Regions from separate parts of the Thalassospira sp. ABD4_177 genome, predicted to be linked through region 3. Evidence: predicted binding sites of a transcription regulator. Region 3 holds the regulator's gene; each other region holds the start of a gene.
The links. The regulator PhoB, encoded in region 3, activates phosphate uptake and scavenging genes when phosphate is short. The targets are predictions, from matches to a motif close to TNTCATAAAACTGTCA.

Region 1 (4,678 bases), on a different contig from region 3:
AGGGGCGTCTTATGCGCCCCTTCAGAACAAATCACAAGGCCATGAACGGCATATCTGATCCGCCCTGACCCTGTATCGGTTTGGGACTTAGCCCCGGGCCGGTTCCGCATTGACGCGCGGAGTGATCACACTCATCAAAAGGCGGAACGGTGCCAGGCAGGTCAGCGCCATGATCATCTTGGCGGCGAAATCGCCCATCGCCCACGTATCCCAGGGAAGGCCGGTACCGGCAAATGCGATTGAGAAGAACAAGGCAGTATCCACCGCCGAGCCGATCCCCGATGACACCAGCGGGGCTTTCCACCAGCTTGCGCGGCGCAGCTTGTCAAACACGGTAACGTCGAGCATCTGGGCAATCAGGAATGCCGAACCCGACGCGATGGCGATACGAGTGTCCGCAAAGATCAGCGACAAAACAACCGCCAACGCAAAACCGGCCAGCACGACAACACGTGCGGCGGCCGCCCCACGGGCGCGGTTGGTCAGGTCGGTAACAAGGAAGGCGACCGGATAGGTAAAGGCGCCATAGGTCAGCCAGTCAGCCAGAACGCCCGGCAGCGGGTATTCGACCAGAATGTTCGATGCGACAACGGTCACCGCCATGGCGAGGACCCCGAAAATGATCGCTTTCATGTTTTAGCCCTTCTAAGCAAGTGAACCCACGCATAACAAATCTCGCGGCCCACCGAACTGGGCGACGATCACGAACGGATTCTGTGTAACTTTGGTGCGGCTGTTTACGCGCAGACCAAAGGTCGGTCAAGGAAAAACGGCGATCAGGAAACCCTGATCGCCGCTGCAGATCGCTGCAAGTCGCCCCGGGGAAAGTGGGGCGCCGCGCCGCGAAACTATATTTATCTTAAATTACAGCATGATGCCGCGAATGGTGAAGAACAGCAGCGCACCAAGGAAGGCACCGGCCGGAACCGTCACCACCCATGCGGTTGCAATCGTCACCGCATAGCGACGACGCACCAGAAGGCGCTTGCGGAATTTCTTCTCTGCCTTTTTGGCTTCATTCGGATCGATCTGACGCAGTGCCTCGATATGGGCATCGGCCTGCTCGTCCTCAGTGCGATCCACCAGCATCGGCGGTGCAATCTTGCGACGACGATGTGACAGGCTTTCACGCAGGAAACCAACCCCGAACACCGCACCGACCGCGATGTGGGTCGAGCTGACCGGAAGCCCCAGCGCAGAAGCAATGATCACCGTAATCGCCGCCGACAGCGCCACCGTATAGGCACGGATCGGATCGAGCTTGGTTATCTTCGAACCCACCGTTTTAATCAGTTTCGGACCAAACAGGATCAAACCAGCAGAAATACCAACCGCACCGATCACCATTACCCAGATCGGGATCGGCGCAGAGGTCACGATTTCACCGCTATCAATCCCCGACACAATGGCGGCAAGCGGACCGATGGCATTGGCGACATCGTTCGAACCGTGGGCAAAGGACAACAGGGCAGCTGAAACCACCAGCGGAACCCGAAACAGCGATGCGATTTCCTTGCGGCGGCCATCCATATTGGCAGATGCCCGGATGACAGCCTTGCGCATCGGAATAAGGGTCAGGAAGAAGGCAGCAACACCAATCGCCAGCACGACGGAAATATCGGCCTTCCAGATTTTCTTGACCCCCTTCATCATCAGATAAACCGAGAAGACCGAGACCATCAAGGCGACCAGAACCGGCACCCATTTGCGCGCTGCCGTCACGCGGTCATTCTGGTACAGCACCCGGAATTTGATGAAGGCCAGGAAACCGGCCGCGATCAAGCCACCCAGCACCGGGGAAATCACCCAGCTTGCTGCGATGGTCCCCATGGTGGGCCAATTGACCGCGCCAATGCCAACAGCTGCCATACCGGCCCCCATCACCCCGCCAACAATCGAGTGGGTAGTTGAAACCGGCGCACCAAGCCAAGTGGCCAGGTTAAGCCAAAGGGCTGCTGCCAGAAGGGCCGCCATCATCGCCCAGACAAAGGTCTTTGCATCGGGCATGGCGGTTGGATCAATGATGCCTTTTTTGATGGTACCGACGACGTCACCACCGGCAATGATCGCACCGGCGGCTTCGCAGATGGCGGCAATCAACAAGGCGCCAACCATGGTCAGCGCCTTGGACCCGACCGCCGGGCCGACATTGTTGGCCACATCATTGGCGCCGATGTTAAGCGCCATATAGCCGCCGATAACGGCCGCGGCGATCAGAAAGCCGCTTTGCGGCAGACCACCCATGTGAAAGGCAACAAACGCACTACAGGCAAGGAGGAAAACAAGTGCCAGACCCAGCTTTGCACTAATCGACGCTGTTTCACCCAGCCCCGCATCCATGCGCTTTTGCCACCTGAGATCCTTATCCAGAGCAGTTTTCTTTACCGACATAATCAACCGTTACCATCAAAGGGAATCGACGGGCGGATCATGTCGAAGCCGGACCTCTTTGTTAAGGTTTTTTTGCGTATTTATGACACCCCACAATCAACCCATTGATCATAAACAAAAACGGCCCCACAAAGTGGAGCCGTTTTGGGGTAATCACACCGCTCGGAAGTGTTAGCGTCCGAACTGGTTCAACAGACCTTTCAGAAGTCCTTTTGCCGCGTCCTCGGCTGAGCCACTGCCAGATCCGGACGCGCCATCACTTGACCCATCACCACCAAGTGCCTTGTCGATGATGTTATCAAGAACCCGCACTGCGACCTTGTCCATCCGCCCGGTAATGGCCGGATCATCAATCTTGCCTTTGGCATAGACACTGAACGGCGGCAGTTCTTCGATTTTTTCCGAGAAATCAAAGTCGGCCTGCGTATCCATCACCCAGCGCGGCAGATCAAGGGTGGCATCCGCATCCGCCGTACCAACGCGCGAAACGGCAGCAACACGGGTGGTTTTGGCGATCCCGTTGGTGATGGTCATGTCGGCTTCGAGTGACTGCAGCAGATCATTATTACCGACCCCTTCAACCACCATGGCCTGCGGGCCCTGACGCAGCAGGGCTTCGATATTCAGGCTCGGGTCTGTCGAACGATTATCCGCATTGCTGAAACGCACATCATTCAAAACCAGATTGGCCGTGCCATTAAGTGCCGAGACCAGACGACGCGACGTGTTGCCATTGGCATTAACATCAAATGTCAGGCCTGCCCCACCCAGGATGGTGTCATTGGCAACCTTGATCGGCGCCAGGCTTTCGATCCGTGCGCCATCAAGTTTGCCGGCAAGGGCCAGTTTCGGCACATCCGCACTGCGGGCATCAAATGTCCCGTTGATCGCAAGATCGCCCTGCCCCAAAAGCCCGGTAAAGGACGGAATGGTCAGAAGACCCTCGACCAGATTTGCCTTCAGGTCAGGATTAATCAGGCTGTAGGTATCAAAATCAAGCTGGTCCAGTGCGATGGCGATATCTGCATCGATTGATCGCAGGGCCGACACATCAATCTCGTTGTCATCCCACGGCGTGCCATCGCGGGCATCGACACGGGTGACCGTCATGGATTTTGGCAGATTGAATGCCGCCTTGCGCGGACCACTGCCGATACCGGGCATAAGGCTTGCGCGTTCTGCTGCGGGCAGCAACGGATCGACGACAAGCTTGCCACCAGAAAGGCTGACAGAAAGCTTGGGCTGTGCCTGCGATGCGTCGAAACGGACGTTCCCATTGGTTTCAAACGCCCCAAGGATAAGCTTAAGACCATCCAGCGCGACATTCTGCGCATTGCCCTGAACATTACCCGACACCCCCAGACGGCCAAGATTGCCCGATGGCGTATAGGTCGGCGCCAAAAGTTCCAGCGCCCGGTTCAGGCTTGATGCCTGCACGGCAAGCTTGCCATCAATGCCCGGGTTACTGCCCAGCATTTCCGAAACAACCCCATCAAGGGCCACCTGCAGAAGCGGGTTGGAAACATCGACCGCAACCGTCGGACCAGTCACCGGACCGTTCAGACCAAGATTGGCCTGAACACTCTTGTAGCTGCTGGCCGGTGCCGGCAGGGTAATGCCCGTAAGCTTTGCCAGTGGTTCAAGCGTTTTGGCGGTCACACGCACCGACAAGTTATCAAAGGCCGGAACATTGGCCGAACCGTTAAATACACCCTTGGCGCTGGCCGAAAGCCCGGCGGCATCAGCAACGGCAAAGTTGGTGAGCGTAATATTCGGGCCGCTGATGCTGCCATCAATTGAAATGCCACGTACCGAAACACCCGATGAAATGATTTCATCAGCCGCCAGTCGGTAATTGGCCGCAAGCCCTTCAAGCGGTGCCAACGCATCCTTGATGACCTTGACCATATCGGGCTTTTCCGCAGACGCACTGCCGCTCCCCGAAGATGCCGTTCCACCTTCACCGGATGACGCAGAACCCGCATCCGATGTCGTGGAGACTGAAACCTCTGCATCCGGGGTGGCTGCGATGTATTGATCAAGGTTGATGCGATCAAGCTTGAGGCCAATACCCAATGCTGGCAGGCCCGATCCACTCAGATTGGCGACAACAGCGCCCCGAATGGCGGTGTCATCTACCCGCAGATCAAGGTCGGAAATGTTAAGCTGTTCCGGGGTTCCGTCAATGCCACCGGTCAAGGAGAACCGACGCAGACGATCAGCACGAATGCCATCGACATCAGCCCCCAGCCAACGAATAACCGCACGGATATTTTCCGAAGCCACT
Region 2 (4,678 bases), on a different contig from region 3:
AAACCATGGTAAGCGCCTCGGCCTGGGTCGGGTTGACCTTGCCCGGCATGATGGATGATCCGGGTTCATTGGCCGGCAGGACAAGCTCCCCCAGACCACAGCGCGGACCGGACCCCAGCAGGCGAATATCATTCCCGATTTTCATCAGCGACGTCGCCAGCACATTCAAAACACCCGACATCTCAACACAGGCATCATGGGCAGCCAGCGCCTCGAACTTGTTTTCGGCCGTCTCAAACTCAAGCCCGGTGATTTTTGAAACCTGTTTGGCAAATTCGACGTCAAAACCATCCGGCGCATTCAAACCGGTGCCAAGGGCGGTGCCGCCCTGTGCCAGTTTGCGAAGGCGCTTAAGCGCATCTTCGATCCGATCCAGCCCCAGCGCGATCTGCGCGGCATAACCGGAAAATTCCTGTCCAAGGGTCAGGGGCACCGCGTCCTGCATGTGGGTACGGCCAATTTTGACGATGTCGTCAAAGGCTTCGACCTTGGCATCAAGGGTCATGCGCAGATGCTTAAGAGCGGGTTTGAGCTTTTCTTCGATCTCGACCACGGCGGCGATATGCATCGCGGCCGGGAAGCTGTCATTGGATGACTGCCCGCGATTAACGTGATCGTTGGGATGCACCGGTTCACGCTTGCCCATCGGCTTGCCAAGGATCTCGCACGCCCGGTTGGCGATCACTTCGTTCGTATTCATGTTGGTCTGGGTGCCCGATCCGGTTTGCCAGACAACCAACGGGAAATGATCCAGAAGCTTGCCTTCGGCCACCTCGGTGGCGGCGGCTTCAATCGCCTTGGCCAGTTCCGGATCAAGATTATCAAGGGCGGCATTGGCGCGCGCAGCTGCGAGTTTCTGAACACCGAACGCCTTGATCAGGGCATCGGGCATGCGTTCACCACCAATGCGGAAATTCTGTCTGGATCGCTGGGTTTGCGCCCCCCAATACCGATCGGCGGGCACATCAATTTCGCCCATGGTGTCTTGTTCGGTACGGGTGGTCACTGAATTGGTCACGATCAAAATCCTCCGTGTCAGAAACAAACTGACCGGGGCGGGAACCCGGCATGCAACACTTTGATATGTTGCGCACGGAATATGGTTTGAAATCCGGGGGAACGCAAACTCAATTGCGAACAAATCTTATTTTCAAAGTTGATCAGGTGATGCAGGCAACCTATTGAAGGTCATCACGCCATGCCAAAAGCCGTATGCCCGCGCGTTCAAGCTGGGATGCGAATTCCGGCTCCGGCTGGCGGTCGGTAATGATGCCGGTAAGTTCTTCGAGCGGCGCAACGTTTTCCAGATAGCGTTGATCAAACTTCGTATGATCCACCATCAGCCATGTTTCATCGGAGCGTTCCATCATGGCGCGCTTAACGGCCACCGCCCGGCGATTGACGTCGCTAAATCCCTGTCGGGATATGCCCGATGCACCGATAAAGGCGATATTGGCATGGAAACGACGCAGATATTCGATGGTGTCATTGCCATAGACGGCGTTTTCCCGTCGATCAAACTGCCCCGGACACATCAGGACATCATCATGGTCGGCAAGCTCGGCCATACCATGCACCACCGCATAGCAGTTGGTCAGAAAGGTGCGCGACAGCTTTGTCGTGCGGGCTGCCAGAAACGGCGCAATCTGGGCCACGGTTGATCCGGCATCGATCATCGCGACATCGCCGGACCGCACCATATCGGCGGCCAGCATGCCAATCCGCTCAAACCCGGCAACGGCAGAAAGCTGGCGTTCTGCCAAGTCAGGCTGATGGCCCATGGGGCGTGCCGATGCCCCACCGAACTCGCGTTTGATCAGGCCATCGCTGCTCAGCGCATCAAGATCGCGGCGAATGGTTTCGGTTGCAACGTCGAATCGTTCTGCAAGTGTGGCAACTCTCACATGGGGGTGAACTTGTAACTCTTGCAGAATACGTTGCTGACGCTCTTTTTTTCCTAAACGCAAAGCCACATCCCCCCTCAATTATCGCCGGTTTTGTGCCGAAGACAGCCATCTTAGCAACCTTGACCGAAACGTTTTGTTACAGTTTTGTGTTGATTTTCCAACTTTTTCAAATTCATAATGTTGGTTAAAGCAACAATAAAAACAACAAAACCACACTTAAAATGGCGGAAAACCGTCAGTCACAGGGAAGAAAGGTTCAAAACCAGTGTTTTCACATCCGAAAAAAACCGACAGTTTAAAACTGACCACCCTCCTTGCCGCAATCGGCATGGTCGGCATGGCATCCACCCCGGCCGCCGCAACAGATGACTGCATCGCGCGCGGCGATCTTGATCCGATTTATTGCGACATGGATGGTGATCTTGTTGCTGATGCCCCGGCCGCAGATCAGCTTGTTGATCCCGACACCCTAGTATTCGCTTATACCCCGGTCGAAGACCCGGCCGTGTATGCCGACATCTGGGACCCGTTCCTGCAGCATCTTGAAGACGTTACCGGCAAAGACGTGCACTTCTTTGCGGTTCAGTCTAACTCGGCAGAAGTCGAAGCCATGCGTTCAGGTCGCCTGCACGTTGCCGGCTTCTCGACCGGCCCGACCCCGTTTGCCGTGAACCTTGCCGGCGCCGTTCCGTTTGCCCTGATGGGGGCCGATGATGGTCGTTTTGGCTATACGCTTCAGCTTTACACCCGTACCGACAGCGGCATCGACAAGGTCGAGGACCTCAAAGGCAAACGCGTTGCGCATACCTCGCCGACCTCGAACTCGGGCAACCTGGCACCGCGCGCACTGCTTCCGGGTCAGGGCGTTGTTCCGGAACAGGATTACGAAGTTGTCTATTCCGGTTCGCACGACCAGTCGATCCTAGGCGTTGTTGCCGGTGACTATGACGCAGCCCCGGTTGCCTCGGAAGTTGTCGAACGTATGGCCCAGCGCGATCTTTATGATCCGAACGAAGTTAAAATCATCTACGAAAGCAAGCCTTTCCCGACCACTTCGTTTAACTATGCCCACAACCTTGCGCCGGAACTGGTCGAAAAGATCAAGGAAGCCTTCTTTACCTTCGACATGAAGGGCACCGCCCTTGGTGAAGAATTCAAAGGTGTCTCGAAGTTTTTGCCGATCACCTATCAGGATGACTGGGCGGTTATCCGCGAAATTCAGGCTGCCAACGGTGTCAAATACACCCCGGACAACCTGAAGTAATTCCTGACTTTCCAATCGATCCGAACTTTGCAGGGCCTGCCTTGGCAGGCCCTGTGCCACCCATATTATTCGGGGTAACGCAATGCTGCGTATCAAAGAACTTGTAAAACGCTATGGCGACGAAAAGGCAGTGTTGAAGAACCTGAACCTTGAAGTCCCGGGCGAGAGTGTTGTTTCCATTATTGGTGCGTCAGGCGCGGGTAAAAGTACCCTGCTGCGCTGTATCAACCGCCTTGTAGAACCGTCTTCGGGCTCCATCGAACTTAATGGTACTGAATTGACCAGCCTTGAAGGCAAGGCGCTGCGTCTGGCACGTCGCCGTATCGGCATGGTGTTTCAGGGCTTTAACCTGATTGACCGTCTGACGGTCATGGAAAACGTCCAGTCCGGTCGTCTGGGCTATCTGCCGGCATGGCGCGCCGTGACGCGCAAATATCCGCAGGAAGACATTGATCGCGCCTTCCATTTGATGGAACGCGTCGGCATCGCCCATTATGCCGACAAACGGGCTGATGAACTGTCTGGCGGTGAACGCCAGCGTGTTGGTGTTGTCCGCGCCCTGATGCAGGAACCTGAAATCTTGCTGGCCGATGAACCGACCGCATCGCTTGATCCGAAAACATCCCGTCAGATCATGGAACTGCTGCGCGCGCTCGCATCCGAGCTGCACCTGCCGGTTCTGATCAACATTCATAACGTCAACGAAGCCAAGGAATATACCCAGCGTATCGTTGGCATGCGCTTTGGCCGCATCATTTTCGATGGCGAGCCGGTTGACCTGAACAATGACGCGATGGACGAAATCTATGCCGGTGTGCCGGCCGAAGAACGCGGTGGTGCCGAAAGCAGCAATCACCTGCGCGAGGTCGCGGCACGATGAGCAGCACCGTTCAATCAACGGGCCGCAGCCGCACCTGGAAGAAGCCCCCCTTTATTGCCAACCCCGTGTTGCGCTGGGGCATTCTGGTGGCGGTTGCGGCCTATGTATGGTGGGCATTAACGTCCCTGCCATTCGACTGGGAGCGTATTCAGGACGGTGTCCCGCGTGCTATCCGTATCTTCAAGGGCGCCTTCCCGCCAAGCTTCCTGCGCGGCGAGTTGCTGTTTGACGGCTTTATGGAAAGCATCAAGATCGCCATCGTCTCAACCCTGCTTGGTCTGGCGCTCAGCGTTCCGATTGCCTTTGCGTCCGCATCAAACATCGCGCCCAAATGGCTTTATACCATCGGGCGTGGCGTCATCATTGTTGCGCGTTCCTTCCATCCGGTCATTGTCGCCATCCTGTTTGTCAAAGCCGTCGGCTTTGGCCCGCTGGCGGGCATCCTGACGCTTACGGTCTATTCCATCGGGTTCGTTGCCAAAATGCTGGCCGAACGGATCGAGGAAATCGACTGGGGTCAGGTCGAGGCGATCCGGGCTGCCGGCGGGGCGACATTTGTCTCCCTTCTATATGCTGTGATTCCGCAAATCATGCCCCGTCAGATCGGTCTTTCGATCTATCAGCTTG
Region 3 (4,678 bases):
GCGATCAAGGCGGTGCCGCCGTCGATCCGCCAGGCCGCCCTTGGCTTGGGCGCATCCCCGGTTCAGACCGTGACCCATCATGTTTTGCCGCTGGCAATGCCGGGCATTCTGACCGGCACGATCATTGGCATGGCCCAGGCACTGGGTGAAACCGCACCGCTTCTGATGATCGGGATGGTCGCCTTTATTGTTGATATCCCGGGCGGGGCACTTGACCCGGCAACGGTTCTGCCGGTCCAGATCTATCTGTGGGCGGACAGCCCGGAACGTGCCTTTGTCGAGAAAACCTCGGCAGCGATTATGGTGTTGCTGGCATTCCTTGTCCTGATGAATGGACTGGCTGTGTATCTGCGCAAAAAATTTGAACGGAAGTGGTAAAATGGCTGCTGTATCCCAGAGCGCAATGACGGCAGAGCCGTCGGTCGAAAAACCGAAAATGACCGCGCGTAACCTTGATCTTTTCTATAGCGATAATCAGGCTCTCTATGAGGTCAACCTTGATATTGCCGAAAAGCAGGTTACCTCGCTGATTGGCCCGTCGGGCTGTGGTAAATCCACCTTCCTGCGCTGCCTGAACCGCATGAATGACACCATCGACGGTGTCACCATCAAAGGCGAAGTCACCCTTGATGGCCGCGACATTTATGACAAGCGCATCGACGTGGTTCAGCTGCGCGCGCGCATCGGCATGGTGTTCCAGAAACCGAACCCGTTCCCGAAATCGATCTATGACAACGTGGCCTATGGCCCGCGCATTCATGGTCTGGTCAATTCGCGTGACGAGCTTGACGAAATCGTCATGACCTCGCTTGAACGTGCCGGCCTTCTCAAGGAAGTCAAAGATCGCCTGCAGTCGCCGGCAACCGGTCTTTCCGGTGGTCAGCAGCAGCGCCTGTGCATCGCCCGTGCGGTTGCCGTCAGCCCGGAAGTCATCCTGATGGATGAGCCGTGCTCGGCGCTTGATCCGATCGCGACCGCCAAGGTCGAGGAACTGATTGACGAGCTGCGCTCGAACTACACGATCGTGATCGTGACCCACTCCATGCAGCAGGCTGCCCGTGTGTCACAGCGCACCGCGTTCTTCCACCTGGGCAAGCTGGTCGAAGTCGGCGAAACCGATCAAATCTTTACCAACCCGAAGGACGAACGCACCAAGGGTTACATTACCGGCCGCTTCGGTTAAGTGAGCCAGGAGTACGCATAAATGGCTGAAGATCATACCCATATCGTAAGTTCGTTCGACGAGGAACTGACCCGTCTGAACAACATCATCTCGCAAATGGGCGGGCTTGCCGAAAGCCAGCTTATTTCGTCGATCCGCTCGATCGTCAAACGCGATTCCGAGCTGGCCGAAAAAGTCATCCTGTCCGATCAGCGCATCGACGTTCTCGAACAGGAAGTCCAGGACTTTGCCGTTCGTCTGCTGGCGCTCCGTCAGCCGATGGCAGATGACCTGCGTCAGGTCGTGACCGCGCTCAAGCTGTCGAACGATCTCGAACGCATTGGTGATTTGGCCAAAAACATCGCCAAACGCGCCCAGGTCCTGAACCAGATCCCGCCGATCCGCCCGGTTCAGGCGATCCCGAACATGGCCAAGCTGGCCCAGGAAATCATCAAGGATGTCCTGGACGCCTATATCGAAGGCGATGCCGACAAGGCCCACCGTGTCTGGGAACGCGATCAGGAAGTGGACGATATGTACAATTCGCTGTTCCGCGAATTGCTGACCTACATGATGGAAGATCCGCGCAACATCACCGCGTCGACCCATCTGTTGTTCATTGCCAAGAACATCGAACGTATTGGCGACCACGCCACCAACATCGCCGAAACGATCTATTACCGGATCAAGGGCGAGGACCTGCCGGGTGTTGACCGGCCAAAAAACGACGCAGCGAACTTCGCTGTTGTCGAACCGAATGAGTGACACTGGAGCATAGGAAGATGGACCCAACGGTTCTTATCGTCGAGGACGAAGCTGCAATCGTAACCATGTTGCGCTACAACCTCGAACGCGAGGGGATGCAGGTCGTCGAAGCCGGAGACGGTGACGAAGCGTTGAAAATCATGGCAGAAACCCATGTCGATCTGGTTTTGCTCGACTGGATGTTGCCCGTCATGTCGGGGATCGAGGTCTGCCGCCAGATCCGCCGCAAGCCCGAAAGCCGGGATCTTCCGGTGATCATGGTCACCGCACGCGGCGAAGAAGGCGACCGTATTCGCGGCCTTGATACCGGCGCGGATGACTATGTCACCAAACCGTTTGCCATTGGCGAGCTGCTGGCCCGTATCCGGGCGCTTCTGCGTCGGTCCGGTCCGGCGCAACCACAGGGGCAGTTGATCTATTCCGACATCGAAATGGATCTCGCCGCTCACCGTGTCAGCCGCAATGGCAAGGCGATCCATCTTGGCCCGACGGAATTCCGTCTGCTGCGCTATTTCCTTGAACATCCGGGACGGGTTTTCTCGCGCGAACAGTTGCTGAATGCGGTCTGGGGCCCGAACATCTATGTCGAAACCCGCACTGTTGACGTTCATATCCGTCGCCTGCGCAAGGCACTCAATGACGTCAAAGGCACCCGCGATATCATCCGCACCGTCCGTGCGGCCGGTTATGCGCTGGATTCCGAAACCGCGGCCTAAGCCGTTTTGACACGCGATCCAATGAAAAACCCCCGTTGCGATGCGCAGCGGGGGTTTTTGTTTTAAATCCGGAATGGCTTTACGGGGTGTCCTCGGCCGGTTTGTCGGTTTCCTCGGAACTTCTCTGTTTTCGCTGTGTGCGCGGCGCCAGTTCGTTCATCAACAGCATATCGGCCCGGCGGAATTTGGCGATTTCGGCATCGATATCTTCCTGCGGCACCTCGCAGGCGGCCAGAACGTGATCCGATAACCGCAAGCCGGTTTCAAGTACCTCCGGGATGGCGGCATCCGCGCCATGGCGTGACAGCGGCCCGATATGGGTGATGTCCTGCGCACGGGCAAAAATCTTCAGATGCGGATAATGCTGGCGCAACAGCGCAACCGTCTTCTCCGTCGCATGCGGGTTCCCCATGGCAACAACCGCAATTTTTGCTTCGTCGGTATGTGCCGCCCGGAAGGTTTCCGGTCTTGACCCGTCGGCAAAGTAAACTGGTAGGCCTTCGGCCCGGCCACGCGAAACCTGCTGGGCGTCACTATCAAGCACCAGGAACGGGATGTTCCGGGTTTTAAGCAACCGCGCCAGAACCCGGCCAACGCGCCCGCTGCCGATCACCAGAACATGCTGCTGAATGCCCTCGGACTCTTCGGCGATCTTGCCAAGCTGGTCTTCTTCCTTGGGATGGAGCTTTTCCTCGATCTTGTGACCAAGGCTGATCAGGGTCGGGGTCAGGGCCATGGAAATCGCCACCACCGGGATCAGCATCGCCGCAATATCAAGCGGCACCGCCCCGTTCTGGGCCGCCAGGGCAAACATCACAAAGGCAAATTCACCACCCGCCGCGAGGCTCATCGCGACCCGGATCGCGAGACCGGTTTCAAACCGCATGGCACGCGCCAGTCCGAACAGAACCGCCGTCTTGATGGCGAGCAACAAGACAAGCCACATGACGATGGTGCCGAACTGGTTATAAACCACGTCGGCATTGACCGACATGCCCACCGACATGAAGAACAGCGACAGGAACACCCCACGGAACGGCGAGATATCGGCTTCGATCTGATGGCGGAATTCGGTTTCGGCCAGCATCACGCCTGCAATGAAGGCCCCCAGCGCCATCGAAAGACCGGAAACTTCGGTAAGGGTGCTGGCCGCCAGCACGACAAACAATGTGCCAATGGCAAACAGTTCCGGGTTTTTAAGCGACGCGATATAGCGAAACAGTCGCGGCAAGACATAACGCCCAACCAGCAACAGCAACGCAACCGACCCGAAACCAAGCAGTATGCTCATCCACGGGCTGGTTTCCGTTCCGGCATTGCCTGCCGCCTGCACCATGATCAGGAACGGGCCAACCGCCACGTCTTGTAGCAACAGGATGGCAAGGGCGGCACGGCCAAACCGGGTATTGAGCTGCCGGTCGTCAGAAAGCTGTTTTAGGATGATCGCAGTCGATGAAAGCGCAAGCGCACCGGCAATGACAAGCGCCGTGGGCAGCGCATACTCCATCGCCACCAGAAGCCCCAAAAGGGCTGCCATCGACACCACAATCTGCAAAACACCAAGCCCGGCAAAGCGTCCGCCAATAACCCGCAGGCGATCACGCGAAAGCTCCAACCCGATCATGAACAGCAGGAAGACAACGCCAAGTTCGGCAACAGTTGAAATGTCTTCGCGTTCGGAAATCAGGCCAAAGCCGAACGGTCCGATAAAGAAACCACCAATCAGAAATCCGATAATCGAATTCGCACGAAGCTTGTGCGCAATCGGAACCGCAATGATCGCGGCAGTCAGAATAAGGAACAGCTCGAACAGAACGCTGTGATGCATGGCGAAAATCGATCCGGCAGGCGGTTAAATATCTGAAAATAACGAGATTAACAGGATAACGAAAATAACCCTGCCAGTCGTGGGTAAATTTGACGCATGTGAAAAATTCACACCCCTGTCGCAGCATCCGGTTCTGGCGCGCCGTGATGTGCTTAAACGTTTGCGTGCGCACAATGTCACATCCTGATGACTTGCCATTCGGCTTGC
Region 4 (4,678 bases), on a different contig from region 3:
CACCTTGACCGAGGTCGGCCAGCCGGTATTGGCCAGGCGTGCTGGCATGGCGATGTGTTGTGCGGGACGGGAAAAAAGCAATAGCGTGCCTAGATCATCGGGCGGCAGAATGCGCATCGTCATCCCGTCACGGGCGGCGATATCGACAATGTTTTCTTCAAATTCCGGGTTTTCAGCGATCCGCACCAACTCGCGGATGGTAAAGCCCAGCGTGTAGGCGCGACCAATGCGCTCGTCGCGTTCGATGACGTAATAGGATGCCATGGCGCTCAGCACGGCAATGATCAACCCGCCCAGCATCATCAGGATAAAGATACGCCCGCCCAGCGTGCGCGGCTTGTAGCGGCGCAGATAATTGCTGAGATTTGCGAACATATCGGCCATGGGTGGCCCTAAAGCGTTTGGGTGTCAGCGCAGAACTGATACCCGATGCCGCGCACTGTCTTGATCAGTTTCGGGTTCTTGGCGTCTTTTTCGATCTTGCGGCGCAGACGGCTGATCTGGATATCAATGCTGCGATCAAACGGAAGCGAGCTTTGACCACGGACAATATCGACAAGCTGCTCGCGCGAGAGCGCCCGCTTGTTGTTCTTGACCAGTGCCAGAAGCAAGGAAAACTCACCGGTCGAAAGGTGTACCGCCACATTATCGGCATCGCGCAATTCGCGTGATCCAATATCAAGCGTCCATTCACCGAAAATGATCTTGTGGGCCGGGGTAACTTCGTTATCAGACGGTGCGACCGTACCGGTTTCAAAACGGCGGAACACGGCACGAATACGTGCGAGCAATTCACGCGGATTGAACGGCTTGGTCAGATAGTCATCTGCGCCCAGTTCAAGGCCGAGAATACGATCGGTATCCTCGCCCACCGCAGTCAGCATGACAATCGGCACCTTGGAGGTACGCCGCACATCGCGGCAAAGGGCAAAGCCGTCCTCGCCCGGCAGCATGATATCAAGAATCACCAGATCGATTTTCCAGTCGCGCAAGGCACGGTGCATTTCATTACCGTCGGAAACGGTGGTGATGCGAAAGCCGTGTTGCAGCAGGAACTTTTTTAAAAGCTTCTGGATTTCCTGATCGTCATCAACGACCAGAATATGTGGTTCACGTCGCGTCGTCAGTGTCCCGAACTCCCCTGATTTTATCGGCCATGTCCCTGACCGTGGCCGGAGTTTAGTCTAATTCGACAACGGTTTGAACCATTTTACCATGTGGTGCCTAAAATCGAAAAAGCCGGGCATTGCCCGGCTTTCCCACATCAAGAAATCTGTCCTGAATGTTGATTACTTCAGGTCGTAAACCTTGGTGCTGCCCGATACTTCGGACGCCACCACCAGCATGGCATTGCCGGTCGGGCTGTCCTTGGCATCAACGAATTGAAGACCTTCGGGCGCCAGTTCACCGGCGGTGTCATGTTCCGGGTTGCCCGAGAAACGGCGATCACTGTGATAGGTCACGAACTGCGGGTTGGTCGGGTTGGTCAGATCATAGACCATGAAACCGCCCTGACGTTCCAGGCCGATAAACGCGTATGGCGTGCCATTGACATAGCCACTGGCGATGCCTTCGGGTTCCGGGCCCTTGTCATCGGAGCGGTTATCGCGGCTGTAGTTTTCGGTATCCGACGAATTGAAGACATTGGCGTAGTTTGCCGCCAGGAGCTGCTCAAACGCATCGCCACTGTCAAAGACCATCTCGCCATCGGCATCAAGCACCGAGAAGGACCGCGCACCGTAGCTATAGATCACATCGACATCACCATCAAAATCGATGTCCCCCTGTGCCGTGGTGGTTTTCAAACGACCAAGATTTTCATCCTTTTGCAGGGTGCTGGCTGTCGGATAGGCCACCGGATCAAGGGTCAGTTTGCCAACGCGGGTTTCCTCGCTATAGCCGTCATAATCGCGGGCATCGCCCTCGTTCGCGATCAGGATCCAGTCCTTGCCATTGATGTTTATCGCATCGATGGTATCAGGCTGATACATGCCCATGACCGGCCAGGTGCGGATATTGATCTTGCCGTCCTTGTCACTGGCGTCAAAGGCATGCACCGAATGATCCTTGAAGCCAAGACCGGCAACGCGTTTGACCGTGGCGGTTTCGATATCAATGATCGCCACTGCATTGTTTTCCTGAAGCGAGACATAGGCGGTTTTGCTGTTCTTGGAGACCGCAATGTATTCCGGCTCCACATCCTGTGCGACGGTTGAGGTTCCCGGGTTCGAAGTGCGCATGCCATAAGGCAACGTACCGCCATTCAGGAAGTTGAAATCAACCGTGCGCACATCAGCGGCCGACAGATCTTCTGCGCCACCGGCCATGGAAATGATCGAAACGGTTCCTTCCGGATCGTTGGTGAAGGCATCGTTCGGCTCACCCTCATTTGCGACCAGCACATATTTGCCATCCGGAGAAAACTTGATCATGTCGGGCAGTGCACCGACGGTGACCGCCGAGATGAAATTGCCTTCGGTATCAAAGAAAATAGCCTGACCCGGTGCCTGCTTGTCAGCGTTTTCAACAGCAACCGCGACAACACCGTTCATGACGGCGACACTGTTGGCACCCTTGCCCCAGCTCGACAGATCCATCGCGCCAATTTTGGTGAGCTCGGACGGGTTGGACATATCAAGAATGTCGATCACCTTGTCCGCACCGTTCACAACGAAAATGCGCTTCGACACCGGATCGAATGCCGGAATTTCTGCGGCACTTTCATCCAGCATCCCGGTGCGATATTCGCCCATCGGCACAATCGTGATCGGATGTGCGCCGGCATTGACCACATCGCCCGACATCATGGTGTTTTCAGAAGATGAGCCGGCACAGGCACTCAGAAGCAAAGAAACAGCAGCCGTCGCCATCAGTGAAGAACGCATCTTTTCCCCCTTGGAATAACCGTCAACAAAGCCAGCAGCTTGATGATTTGCTGTAACGGTTTGATGACCCGTCGGTTACAGTTTCATAAATTTCTTGTGGCAAGGACTGCTCCAATAGCGCGGTTTTCCCGTATCGAGATGACAACACAAAAACACCACGGGTGGTTAGCGAACAGGAGTATCCCGATGCCAAGCATGTCGAACGTCAATATTGCCGTCATTGGGGCGGGCATGGCCGGGCTAAAGGCCGCAAGCTCCTTGCATCGCATCCGCATGAACGTAACCGTTTTTGAGAAAAGCCGCGGGCTTGGCGGGCGCCTGGCATCGCGGCGGACCGAGTTCGGTCATTTCAACCATGGTGCGCAATATGTCACTGCGCGCGATCCAGGCTTTAACGCGTTCCTTCAGGAAGCAACCGAATTCAACGCCGCCCAGAACTGGTCGCCCAACCTGCATCGTGGCGTGAGTGCCGAAACGGACCGCACCGACGGCACCGCCGCCACAGGAACAAATGATGCGCTTTCGCCCATTACCCGTCATGTCGGCAACCTTGCCGAGGAGCAATGGTATCAGGGTGCGCCGCAGATGAACAAACTGATCCGCCCCTTGGTGGACAGCTTTCCGATCCAGAAGCAATACCGCATCGTTGGCATAGAGCCGGTCAATCAGCGCAGCTTCATGCTTCATGATGACTTGGATGGGGTATATGGACCTTTCGACGGTGTCATTGTGACGGCCCCGGCACCGCAGGCCGCAGAACTGCTTCGTCCACTCGCCCCGCGTTATGGTCCGATTGACGAGGTGGTTATGGCACCTTGCTGGGCCGTGATGGCCGCGTTCGAAAAGCCGCTTCCGACCGGATTTGATGCGATGCTTTATCCAAGTCGCGAAATCAGCTGGGCGGCACGCAGCACGCAAAGCAACGACATGTTCCACCGTCGCACTCCCGATCCATGGGTCCTGCATGCCAGCCCGGAATGGTCACGCGCCCATCTTGAAGATGACAAGGAACGCGTGATTGAAAAACTGCTCGACGCGCTGCGCAATGTCAGTGGCGCCGAACTGCCCGAACTGCATTCGGTGCAAGCACACCGTTGGCGTTATGCCCGAACGGAAGTCCCGCTGGGCATGAGCCACCTTAATGGCATGAATGGCCGCGTGATTGCCGCCGGTGACTGGTGCCTTGGTGCGCGGGTCGAGGCGGCCTGGCGCAGCGGGCGAACTGCCGCCCATTCGATGATCGAAACCCTGCTTGGATAAACCAAAAACCTGATCGCACTGATATGCCGAAAAATGCCAACGGACAGAACCGTGGCAAAGCCCATCTGCCACAGAAAACCTGCGTGACATGTGCGCGCCCGTTTAGCTGGCGACGCAAATGGAAGGACTGCTGGGACGCGGTTCAGTATTGCTCCGAGCGGTGCCGTCGCCAGCGCAAGCAGGCCGCAAAACCCGCCACACAAGGCCATGCGTCATGATGTTTGATCAGCTCGATGAAGATCAGCCAACCTTTGCCATTCTGCGCCAGCGGGTGATTGATATGGCAGCACAGCGCGGCGTGGAGAAAACCATCTGCCCATCCGAAGTCGCCAAATCATTCGGGTCTTATTGGCGTGATCTGATGCCGCGCGTGCATCAGGTGGCCGATCAATTGTGTGCCGAGGGCAGGCTGACATTTGAAAAGGGCGGCGTCAGCTATGGCCAACACCGCCCTTCGGGTCATTATCGATTGCGCGTCGTCCCGGAAAAGGACGACTGAGAAACCCTAGCCGCGCAAACCTTGCAGACGTTTG

Region 1: ACXAF0_RS19315 (inorganic phosphate transporter) is a predicted target of PhoB. The motif match lies at 2,464-2,479, and genes of this name have one in related genera.
Region 2: phnD (phosphate/phosphite/phosphonate ABC transporter substrate-binding protein) is a predicted target of PhoB. The motif match lies at 2,044-2,059, and genes of this name have one in related genera.
Region 4: ACXAF0_RS10445 (choice-of-anchor I family protein) is a predicted target of PhoB. The motif match lies at 2,961-2,976, and genes of this name have one in related genera.

Annotation. Positions count from the first base shown of each region.
Region 1 covers NZ_JBSWWO010000007.1:48,430-53,107, forward strand. The annotation lists gene ACXAF0_RS19310 (VUT family protein) at 88-633, opposite strand; gene ACXAF0_RS19315 (inorganic phosphate transporter) at 865-2,391, opposite strand; gene ACXAF0_RS19320 (AsmA family protein) at 2,563-4,678, opposite strand, start outside.
Region 2 covers NZ_JBSWWO010000001.1:1,328,638-1,333,315, reverse strand. The annotation lists gene fumC (class II fumarate hydratase) at 1-1,018, opposite strand, end outside; gene ACXAF0_RS06085 (DeoR/GlpR family DNA-binding transcription regulator) at 1,179-1,973, opposite strand; gene phnD (phosphate/phosphite/phosphonate ABC transporter substrate-binding protein) at 2,173-3,171, shown strand; gene phnC (phosphonate ABC transporter ATP-binding protein) at 3,254-4,051, shown strand; gene phnE (phosphonate ABC transporter, permease protein PhnE) at 4,048-4,678, shown strand, end outside.
Region 3 covers NZ_JBSWWO010000003.1:39,861-44,538, forward strand. The annotation lists gene pstA (phosphate ABC transporter permease PstA) at 1-378, shown strand, start outside; gene pstB (phosphate ABC transporter ATP-binding protein PstB) at 380-1,183, shown strand; gene phoU (phosphate signaling complex protein PhoU) at 1,205-1,927, shown strand; gene phoB (phosphate regulon transcriptional regulator PhoB) at 1,945-2,643, shown strand; gene ACXAF0_RS16170 (cation:proton antiporter domain-containing protein) at 2,723-4,471, opposite strand.
Region 4 covers NZ_JBSWWO010000001.1:2,287,006-2,291,683, reverse strand. The annotation lists gene ACXAF0_RS10455 (sensor histidine kinase) at 1-384, opposite strand, end outside; gene ACXAF0_RS10450 (response regulator) at 393-1,127, opposite strand; gene ACXAF0_RS10445 (choice-of-anchor I family protein) at 1,290-2,885, opposite strand; gene ACXAF0_RS10440 (NAD(P)/FAD-dependent oxidoreductase) at 3,072-4,145, shown strand; gene ACXAF0_RS10435 (DUF2256 domain-containing protein) at 4,169-4,363, shown strand; gene ACXAF0_RS10430 (DUF3253 domain-containing protein) at 4,360-4,644, shown strand; gene pgi (glucose-6-phosphate isomerase) at 4,651-4,678, opposite strand, start outside.